DNA from 3 places in the Variovorax rhizosphaerae genome. Region 2 is predicted to be linked to each of the others. Evidence: predicted binding sites of a transcription regulator. Region 2 holds the regulator's gene; each other region holds the start of a gene.
What was found. Region 2 encodes sigma-54, which starts transcription at its own class of promoters, with help from an activator protein. Its sites were predicted from a motif close to TGGCANGNAANCTGCTTT; they were not measured.
Positions count from the first base shown of each region.

Region 1: the regulator sigma-54 is predicted to act here: its motif matches at 1,974-1,991, upstream of atzF (allophanate hydrolase).
Region 3: the regulator sigma-54 is predicted to act here: its motif matches at 1,182-1,199, upstream of WKW82_RS02505 (TorF family putative porin).

Region 1 is NZ_JBBKZT010000001.1:725,148-728,393, reverse strand. It holds gene WKW82_RS03250 (ABC transporter substrate-binding protein) at 1-184, opposite strand, end outside; gene atzF (allophanate hydrolase) at 227-1,945, opposite strand; gene WKW82_RS03240 (hypothetical protein) at 2,072-3,246, shown strand, end outside.
Region 2 is NZ_JBBKZT010000010.1:213,016-216,261, reverse strand. It holds gene lptB (LPS export ABC transporter ATP-binding protein) at 1-392, shown strand, start outside; gene rpoN (RNA polymerase factor sigma-54) at 403-1,995, shown strand; gene WKW82_RS22280 (ATP-binding response regulator) at 2,208-3,246, opposite strand, start outside.
Region 3 is NZ_JBBKZT010000001.1:570,023-573,268, forward strand. It holds gene WKW82_RS02500 (YifB family Mg chelatase-like AAA ATPase) at 1-1,019, opposite strand, end outside; gene WKW82_RS02505 (TorF family putative porin) at 1,243-2,121, shown strand; gene glnK (P-II family nitrogen regulator) at 2,192-2,530, shown strand; gene WKW82_RS02515 (ammonium transporter) at 2,565-3,246, shown strand, end outside.

The sequences.
Region 1 (3,246 bases), on a different contig from region 2:
CCTTGAAATAGCCGCGCTCGACGGCCGCGAAGAAGGGCAGCCCCGCGGCCACGGGCCAGTAGCCGATGCGGATCTTCGTCGGCGCCTGTGCGCGCACGATGGCCGGTGCGGCCAGCACGCCGAGTCCGGCAACGCCGGCCTGCAGCAGCTTGCGTCGCGAGGTGGAGAGAGAGGTGTTGCGCATTGATGAAGCTCCTGCAGAAATGAATTCGGATGGACGCAGGGATCAACCTGCGGAGGCTTGTCTCGATGCGATGTACCGGCGCCAGCCGCCGTGATGGGTGATGTCTTCCGCGCCTTCGAGCGCCAGCGGCTCGCAGACGAATCCCTGCACGCTGCTGCCGTCGGCCAGCGTCAGCGTGCCGATGCCGAGCGGCGCTGGAATGAGTGCGACGAAGCTGCCGTAGTGCGCAGAGGGCAGTTCCCACACTTCCAGCTTGATCGGGGCGCCGGTGCCGGGCGCGACGCGCAACATGCCGGGCTTGGGTGGCACCGTGCCGGGCAATGCGTAGAGGCGGTAGTCGGGCGAACTTTCTGTTTCCAGCACCAGCCGCGCACCGCGTTCGCGCAACTGACCGTTCAGTGGCATGCCCGACAAGTGGGCACCGACGACCGCGACGCGCACCGTGTCGGCGCTGGCAGGCAACAGTTGCACCATCGGCGGCAGCGCGCGGCCGGTCGCACCGATGGTGAGCCCGGTCGCGTGGTGGAAGCGCTGCCCCAGCTCGGCCAGTTGCAGGTCGCTGGCGCAGGGGCCGATCAGCGTGATGCCGAAGGGCAGCCCATCGGGCCGGATCGAGCTCGGCACCGACAGCGCCGCATAGTCGAGCAGGTTGACGAAGTTGGTGTACGCGCCGAGCTCGCGATTGCGCTCGACCGGATCGGCGCGCATTGCCTCGATGGTGCAGTGGCAGGGCGCGGTCGGCACCAGCAGCACGTCGATGTTGTTCCACATCGGTGCGACGCGCTGGCGGAGCGCACGCAGCTTCACCTGCGCGTCGTAGAGGTCGGCGGCGCTGAAGTCGCGGCCGCCGGCGAGGATGCTGCGCACCGGCTCGATCACCTCGTCCTCGTGCGCGTCGAAGAATTCGCGCACCGCGGCGTAGCGCTCGGCCACCAATGCACTGCCGTAGAGCAGCGATGCGGCCTCGGCCAGCGGTGCGTAATCGATGGCCACGCGCTGGCCTCCCAGCGATTCGAGGCGCTCGATGGCGTCGTCGAAGGCTTCCGCCGAGAGCGCGTCACTGTAGAACTCCAGCTGCGACGGCACCCCGAAGCTGAAGCGCGCCGGCAGCGGCATGCGCCTGAGTTGCAGCGACCGCGAGAACGGGTCTTTCGCATCGAGGCCCATCGCCGCCTGCAGCGCCTTCACCGCCATGCCCACCGTCGGCGCGAAGATGGAAACGCAGTCCACGCTCTGCGCGGCCGGCACCACGCCGTGCGCGCTGATCAGGCCCTTGCTTGGCTTGAGCCCGACGATGTTGTTGAGCCCGGCGGGCACGCGGCCGGAACCCGCCGTGTCGGTGCCGAGCGCGAAGTCGACCTCCCCCGTCGCGACCACATACGCCGATCCCGAACTGGAGCCGCCCGACACATAGCGCGCATCGAAGCTGTTGGGCACCGCGCCGTAGGGCGAGCGCGTGCCGTTGAGGCCGCAGGCGAACTGGTCGAGGTTGGTCTTGCCGACGAGGCTCGCACCGGCATCGAGCAGGCGGCCCACGACGTGTGCATGCTGCTTCGCGGTGCGCCCGAAAGCGGGGCAGCCGGCGGTGGTTTCGACGCCTGCCGCGTCGATGTTGTCCTTGATCGCGAATCGAAGGCCGTCCAGCGCGCCCCGGCCCGTCGCCTGCATCGGCGCGCTGAAGCGCGAAATCCAGGCCGCGGCCGGCGTGGCATCCGTCGTCGAATCGGGCTCGGCGAGCGAGACCTTGTCATGCACCATCATCAAGCATCCTGTCTTGTGTACAAGGCTCGATGCAAACGGCGTGCCAGTCTGCGCGGCTGTTGGCCGGCAGCACGTTTTCGCAAGGCCTGCCTATGATGCGCAACGCCGATTCCGCACGGAGTACGCATGGCCCAACGCTGGACTTTCACGGTGCAAACGCCGCTTGGCGAGACGCATTCGACGTACACGATCACCGACGACGCGCTGTTCTACGAATCCGACGATCCGCTCGCGGGCGACAACGCGACGGTGGGCTGGCGCACCATCCAGGAGGGCAGCACCGCCACAATGCAAGGCATGGGCGGCCGCGGCGGGCCCGACCTGCCGAAATGGGTGCCGACGCAGATGGAGTGGCTGGTGCTCACGCGCAGGGACGATGTCGAAATTGCCTTCATGCGCCGCCTGCCCCCACCCGGCGCCGACCGCGATGCCCTCCTGGCCGCCGTGCGCGAACGCCTCGGCACACGCTGGCTCGGCGAAGGCCTGCCGCTGAAGGAAGCGCAGCAGCGCATGGGCACGCAGTCGCAGGAATGGAGCGGGCTCAAGGTGGCCGGCATCGTCGTCGCCGTGCTCGGCATGCTGGTGCTGGCGATCCTGCTGCTCGCGCTGCTGCTCACGCCCTTCGTGCTGGTTCCCGCGGGGCTCGTGGGCGGCGGATGGCTGCTGCGCCGCGGCCTGCGCATGCTGGGCGATTGCAAGGCTGCGGAGGGCATGGCGGCGGCGAAGGTCGGTCGCGCGCGCGTGGGACTGGTGCATATCGAGGCGCCCGCCGAGACCGCCACGCCGACCCGCGCTGCCATCACCGGCCGCGCGTGCGCCTGGTGGGACGTGGCGGCGTGGGTCTGGTACGAGAGCGACAGCGAAGACAGCGGCGGCTGGCGACGCGTGGCCTCGCGCCACGGCGGCAGCGTCGAGTCGATCGACATCGGCGACGAGACCGGCACCGCGACCGTGTGGCTCAACGGCGCGGAACTGCTGCTGGACCTGCGCAGTTGGGAGTCCGACAAGGACACGCTGCCGCCGCGCGGCATCGCGCTGCTCGACACGCTGGGCTTCCCGTGGCATGGCGGGCAGCGGCTGCGCGTGACCGAGGAGTGCGTGGAGGTCGGCGCCACGCTCTACGTGATCGGCACGCTCGACCTGCGCCGCAATGTGCCGGCGTCGCTGGCGCCTGGCCGGCTGGAGCGCATCGTCGACGCGATCCGCACGGGCGCATGGCGGCGCAATGTCGTGGCGGCTGCGCCCGCATTCATGCGCATCGTGCTGGCGGTGTTCATCGGCTTCATCGACATGCTCACCGG
Region 2 (3,246 bases):
CCCGGATCGAGGAGCGCCTGAGCGAGCTGCTGACCGACTTGCGCGTCGAACATCTGCGTGATTCCCCGGCACTGTCACTGTCGGGCGGCGAGCGCAGGCGCGTGGAAATCGCGCGGGCGCTGGCGACGCAGCCGCGCTTCATCCTGCTGGACGAGCCCTTCGCGGGGATCGACCCGATCGCGGTGATCGAGATCCAGCGGATCATCAGCTTCCTGAAGGGGCGCGGCATCGGCGTGCTCATCACGGACCACAACGTGCGGGAGACGCTGGGCATCTGCGATCACGCTTTCATCATCAGCGACGGGCAAGTGCTGGCACAAGGCACGCCTTCGGAGATCGTCGACAACGCGGAGGTACGCAGGGTGTACCTCGGCGAGCATTTCAGAATGTAGGGGCCTCGGCATGAAGCAAGGCCTGTCGCTGCGCGTATCGCAGCACCTGGCACTGACGCCCCAATTGCAGCAGTCGATCCGGCTGCTGCAACTGTCGACGCTGGAACTGAGCCAGGAAGTCGAGCAGATGCTCGACGACAACCCGTTCCTCGAGCGCACCGCGGAGGAGGCCGTGCGGGAAGAGTTCGGTCTCGAGACCGCCGACGCGCCACCGCCGCGTGACGACGATTTCGCCACCCCGCCTGCCGCCAATGGGGCGGACGGCCCGGCGACCGCAGCGGCCACGGTATCGAACGACGCGGATTCAGCCACTGCTGATGCGGCCGCCGACGGCGTCTCCGACGGCGAGCCCGACTGGGGTGGCGACGGCACCGTCGACATGGTGCCCGACGACAGCGAATGGGGCGGCGACGCCCCCGCGCGTGCCAACAACCTCGGCGGTGACGAGCGCGCCGACGCCACCGAGCTGGCGCGCAGCCAGGAGTCGCTGCAGGCCTTCCTGCACCGACAGGCGCTGGGCCTGCGCCTGGACGAAACCGACCGCGCCGCGCTGAGCTTCCTGATCGAGTCGCTCAACGACGACGGCTACCTGGAGGACTCGCTGCCCGCGCTGGCCTCCGGCCTGGCCGGCAACGACAACGACGAATTCGACGAACTGGTGCATCGCTTCCAGATGGCGTTGGGCCTGCTGCAAAGCCTGGAGCCGGTCGGCGTGGGTGCGCGCGACCTGGGCGAATGCCTGGCGATCCAGCTGCGTGCCCTGGCCGATGAAGATGAATGCGAGGACGAGGCGCAAGTGCGCAAGGTCGCCATCGCCATCTGCAAGCTGCCGATGGAGCTGCTGGCCCGCCGCGACTTCAAGCGCCTGGCCACGCTGACCAAGAGCAACGAAGACCTGGTGCGCGGCGCGATGCAGCTCATCGCGCGGCTGGAGCCCAAGCCGGGCCGGCGTTTTGTCGACGTCGAGCGCAACGTGGTCGTGCCGGACGTGATCGTCACCCGCACCGGCCGTGGCGCCTCGCTCAAGTTCCGCGTGATGCTCAACCCGGACGTGATGCCGCGCCTGCGCGTGCACGACATCTATGCCGGCGCGCTGAAGGCGCACAAGGGCGAGGGCAGCCAGGCGCTGTCGCAGCGGCTGCAGGAGGCGCGCTGGTTCATCAAGAACATCCAGCAGCGCTTCGACACCATCCTGCGCGTGAGCAATGCCATCGTCGAGCGGCAGAAGAACTTCTTCGTGCACGGCGAACTGGCGATGCGTCCGCTGGTGCTGCGCGAGATCGCCGACGAACTCGGCCTGCATGAATCGACCATCAGCCGCGTGACGACCGCCAAGTACATGGCGACGCCCTACGGCACGGTGGAGCTCAAGTACTTCTTTGGCTCGGCCTTGGGCACGGAGACGGGCGGCAACGCATCGAGCACGGCGGTGCGGGCGCTGATCAAGCAGTTCGTGACCAGCGAGAACATCAAGAAGCCGCTGTCGGACAGCCAGATCTCGGACATGCTGAAGGAGCAGGGGATCGAGTGCGCGCGCCGAACGGTGGCGAAGTACCGCGAGGCGCTGCGGATTGCGCCTGCGAATTTGCGCAAGGCGCTGTAGGACTCGCTGGCGCTGGCGCCGGTACGGGTGCTGGCGTTGGCGTTGGCGTTGGCGCCCGACCGGCTTGGCGGATGCGGTTGCCTGCCTGAAGTCAGTCGAGGCGGTCGACCTAACGCAAATGGACGGTCGGCGGCGCCCCTTGGGCCGTCAATCCTGTGGCCCCTCAGGAGCGGGTGTCAGGAGTTCGCATGCACATTGCCATTGCATGGGAGTCAAGGGTGAACTCCCGCCTGTGCAGCCGCCAACACCGCCCGAAGTTCCGCCGCCTGCACCGGTTTCCGCAACGCATGCCACCCCCGCTGCCTTGCCATCCGCTGCGTCACCGGCTCGATGTCCGCCGACACCAGCGCGATCGTCAGGTCCGGCCGCTGGTTCTGCAGCAGGTCCGCAAGTGCGACGCCGTCCAGGTCGCCTGGCAGCCGGATGTCGCACAGTGCCACGTCGATCGAATCCAAGTCCGCCAGCGCCAGCGCTTCCGATGCATTGGCATACACGCGCGGTTCCGCGAGCCAGTGGCGCAGCAGCGCGGCGATGCTGTCGGCGACCACGGTGTTGTCCTCCACCACCAGCACGGCCAGGCCGGGGCGCAGCGGCTGCACGTGGACGGCGTTCGATTCGGCGCCGGTGCTTTCCGGCAGCACCAGGTCGGCTGGCGCCGCCTCCAGTTCGAAGCCGAACACCGAGCCACGCCCCGGCGCCGAGCGTAGCGTGACCTGGAAGCCCAGACGATCGGCCAGTCGGCGCACGATGGCCAGGCCCAGCCCGTGCCCGCGCTGCAGGTTGCGCTCCACGTTGCCGATCTGCTCGAAGTCGCCGAACACGCGCTGCTGCATGTCCGGCGCAATGCCGATGCCGTTGTCGCGCACCTCCACGCGCCACGTCGCGCCGGTGTGGCCGCGCCGCACCGCCAGCAGCACGCGGCCTTGCGGCGCAAACTTGAGCGCGTTGTCGGTCAGGTTGCCGAGCACGCGGCGCAGCGCCACGGCATCGGTCCAGGCCAGCGCGCTGGCGGGGCAGCGCACCCGCACGCGCGTGGAGTGGCGGGCCAGTTCGCGCAGCATCGGCCCCAGCGCGACCGGGCCGGGCTTCAGCGGGTCAGCGGCGGCCTCGATGCGGCCGATCTCGAGGAGCTGGTTGGTCAAGCCTTCCAGCGCCTGCTGGGCTTGCGAGAGCGCGATCACGGTCTGCTGCACAAGGTGCGTGGGCGTGTGGGCGTCGAGTTGCTGGCGCAGCACTTCGGCCTGCAGGCCG
Region 3 (3,246 bases), on a different contig from region 2:
GCGATGGTGATGGTGCCGGTCTCCAGGGGCTCGCGCAGCGCTTCCAGCGCGGCCCGCTGAAATTCCGGGAACTCATCCAAAAACAAAATGCCGTGATGCGCGAGGGAGATTTCTCCAGGCCGAGGAGGGGAGCCACCGCCCACCAATGCCACCGCACTTGCGGAATGGTGCGGCGCACAAGTTGGCCGAACGCCCCACCGGTCGACCGCGAAGCGCCCGGCCAGGCTCGACACCGCCGCGCTTTCCAGCGCCTCGTCCACCGACATCGCCGGCAGCAATCCGGCAAAGCGCTGGGCCAGCATCGACTTGCCCGAGCCCGGCGGCCCGACCATCAGCAGGCTGTGCCCGCCCGCCGCCGCGATCTCCAGTGCACGCTTGGCGCCGGCTTGCCCTTTCACGTCAGACAAGTCCGGATAGCTTGGAACGTAAGTACCGGCTTCCGGAACAACGCGCATCCAGCCGTCCTCTCCCGCTTCGACCTGAAGCGGATCGTCCGCACCCGCTGGCAGAAACCGCCGCGCAACGTCCAGCAAATGCCGCGCACCATACACCTCCGAGCCGGGCACCAGCGCCGCCTCCTGCGCGCTCTCGGCTGGCAGCACCAATCGGGTCGCAATGCCCCGGCTGTGCAGCGCCAACGCCATCGCCAACGCCCCGCGCACCGGCCGCAGATGGCCGGACAACGACAGCTCGCCGGCAAACTCATGCCCCGCCAGCTTCGCCGCATCGACCTGCCCGCTGGCGGCCAGGATGCCCAGCGCAATCGGCAGGTCGAAACGCCCGGAGTCCTTGGGCAGGTCCGCCGGGGCCAGGTTCACGACGATCTTCTTGTTGTTCGGAAACTCCAGCCCCGCGTTCTGGATGGCCGAGCGCACGCGTTCGCGCGCCTCCTTCACTTCCACATCGGCCAGCCCGACCAGCGTAAAACTGGGTAATCCATTGGCCAGATGCACCTCAACCGTGACGCTGGCCGCTTCCAGGCCCAGCAAAGCACGGCTTTGCACCAAAGACAGACTCATTTCCTCTCCCTCACCAAAACGGTGCATCCACCGCTGTGGTGCGCTCTTGTTTACTTTTCAGTTCCACGCTTCTGCGTCGAAACACTTCCGTAACGATTTTGCCCGTCAGTTGTGAGTGTTTGTGAATGCCCTCGGGGTTATCCAGCATCGATCGCATCACTTTGGCACGCTCCCTGCTTTGAAGGGTTTCCCAACCTTTCAAATATACGTAGGAGTTCCCTCGATGATGCACCGTCACACTGCCAAGGCTTTGGTTGCACTGGCCACCACGCTCGCAACGTCGGGCGCCGCTTTCGCCCAGAGCACCCCAGCGGCAGAGCCGGCTGCTGCCGCACCCGTCGTCTCGCCGATCACGGCCAACGTCTCGCTCACGACCAACTACAAGTTCCGCGGCCAGGACCAGGACATGATCAGCAGCGGCTTCACCACCCCGGTCAAGACCAGCTGGTTCAAGCCCGCCATCCAGGGCGGTTTCGACTATGCGCATGCCAGCGGCTTCTACCTGGGCAACTGGAACTCCAGCGTCAACTGGCTCCCGGGCAACAGCATCGAGAGCGACTTCTACGGCGGCTACAAGTTCAAGGCCGGCCCGGTCGACCTCGACTTCGGCGTGCTGCAGTACTACTACTCGGGCAATACGGCCGGCAACACGACCGAAATCTACGGTGCGGCCACCTGGTCCGACGAAGCCATCGGCGGCTTCACCGCCAAGTACTCGCACACCGTGTCGAAGGACTACTTCAACTATGCCGGCCACAAGGGCGGCTCGGGCCTGAAGGGCCAGAACACGGGTTACCTGAACCTGTCGTACAGCAAGACCGTGCTGACCAGCCTCACGTTGAAGGCGGCCATTGGCTACACCTTCATGTCCTCGGACATCAAGAGCCTAGGCTACAGCAACTACATGGACTACAACGTCGGCGCGAGCTGGGACTTCGGCGGCGGCCTGTCGCTGGCGGGTTCGGTGCAAGGCGCCAACCACAAGAACACCTATGCCGTGGCCAACAACCCCGGCATCGACCTCGGCTTCGGCCCGATCGGCGCGACGACCTACTCGCCGAACAAGGCCCGCTTCATCGCGACGCTGACCAAGACGTTCTAAGAAAAACGAAAAGCAGGCCCGGCCCTTGCAGGGGTCGAGCCATCCATATTTCCTCAGGAGTAACAGAACCATGAAGCTGGTCACAGCCATCATCAAACCCTTCAAGCTGGACGAGGTGCGCGAAGCACTCTCGACCATCGGCGTGCAGGGCATCACCGTGACCGAGGTCAAGGGCTTTGGCCGGCAGAAGGGCCACACCGAGCTGTACCGCGGTGCGGAGTACGTGGTGGACTTCCTGCCCAAGGTCAAGATCGAAGCCGCCGTGGCGGACGACCTGGTCGAGCGCGTGATCGAAGCCGTCGAGGGCGCAGCCCGCACCGGCAAGATCGGCGACGGCAAGATCTTCGTGTACGACCTCGAGCAGGTCGTGCGCATCCGTACCGGTGAAACCGGTCGCGAAGCCCTCTGATTTCAAGCATTTCAAGGCACGAAAGAACACCCCAATGAAAAAGTTGCTGATCTCCCTCGCGCTAGGCGTGGGCGTACTGACCGCCAGCTTCTCGGGCTTTGCCCAGTCGCCGGCGCCAGCCGCCGAAGCCACGGCGCCCGCTGCCACGGCAGCCCCCGCCGCCACGGCGCCCGCAGCTGCTGCACCCGCCGCCGCTGCAACCGCCGCGCCGGCCGACGCCGCCGCCGCAACCGCCCCCAGCTTCAACAAGGGCGACACCGCCTGGATGATGGTCTCCACGCTGCTGGTCATCATGATGACCGTGCCGGGCCTGGCCCTGTTCTACGGCGGCCTGGTCCGCAGCAAGAACATGCTGTCGATCCTGATGCAGGTGATGGTCACGTTCTCGATGATCGTGGTGTTGTGGCTCATCTACGGCTACAGCCTGGCGTTCACCGAGGGCAACTCCTTCATCGGCGGGTTCGACCGGCTGTTCATGAAGGGGATCTTCGATCCGGCCACGGGCGTCTTCGCACCCGGCGCGACCTTCAGCAAGGGTGTCTACATCCCTGAACTGTTGTTCGCGGCTTTCCAGGCCACCTTCGCCGGCATCACCTGCACGCTGATCGTGGGCGCCTTCGCGGAGCGGGCCAAGTTCTCGGCCGTCCTGCTGTTCATGGTGCTGTGGTTCACCTTCGCCTACACGCCGATCGCGCACATGGTCTGGTTCTGGATGG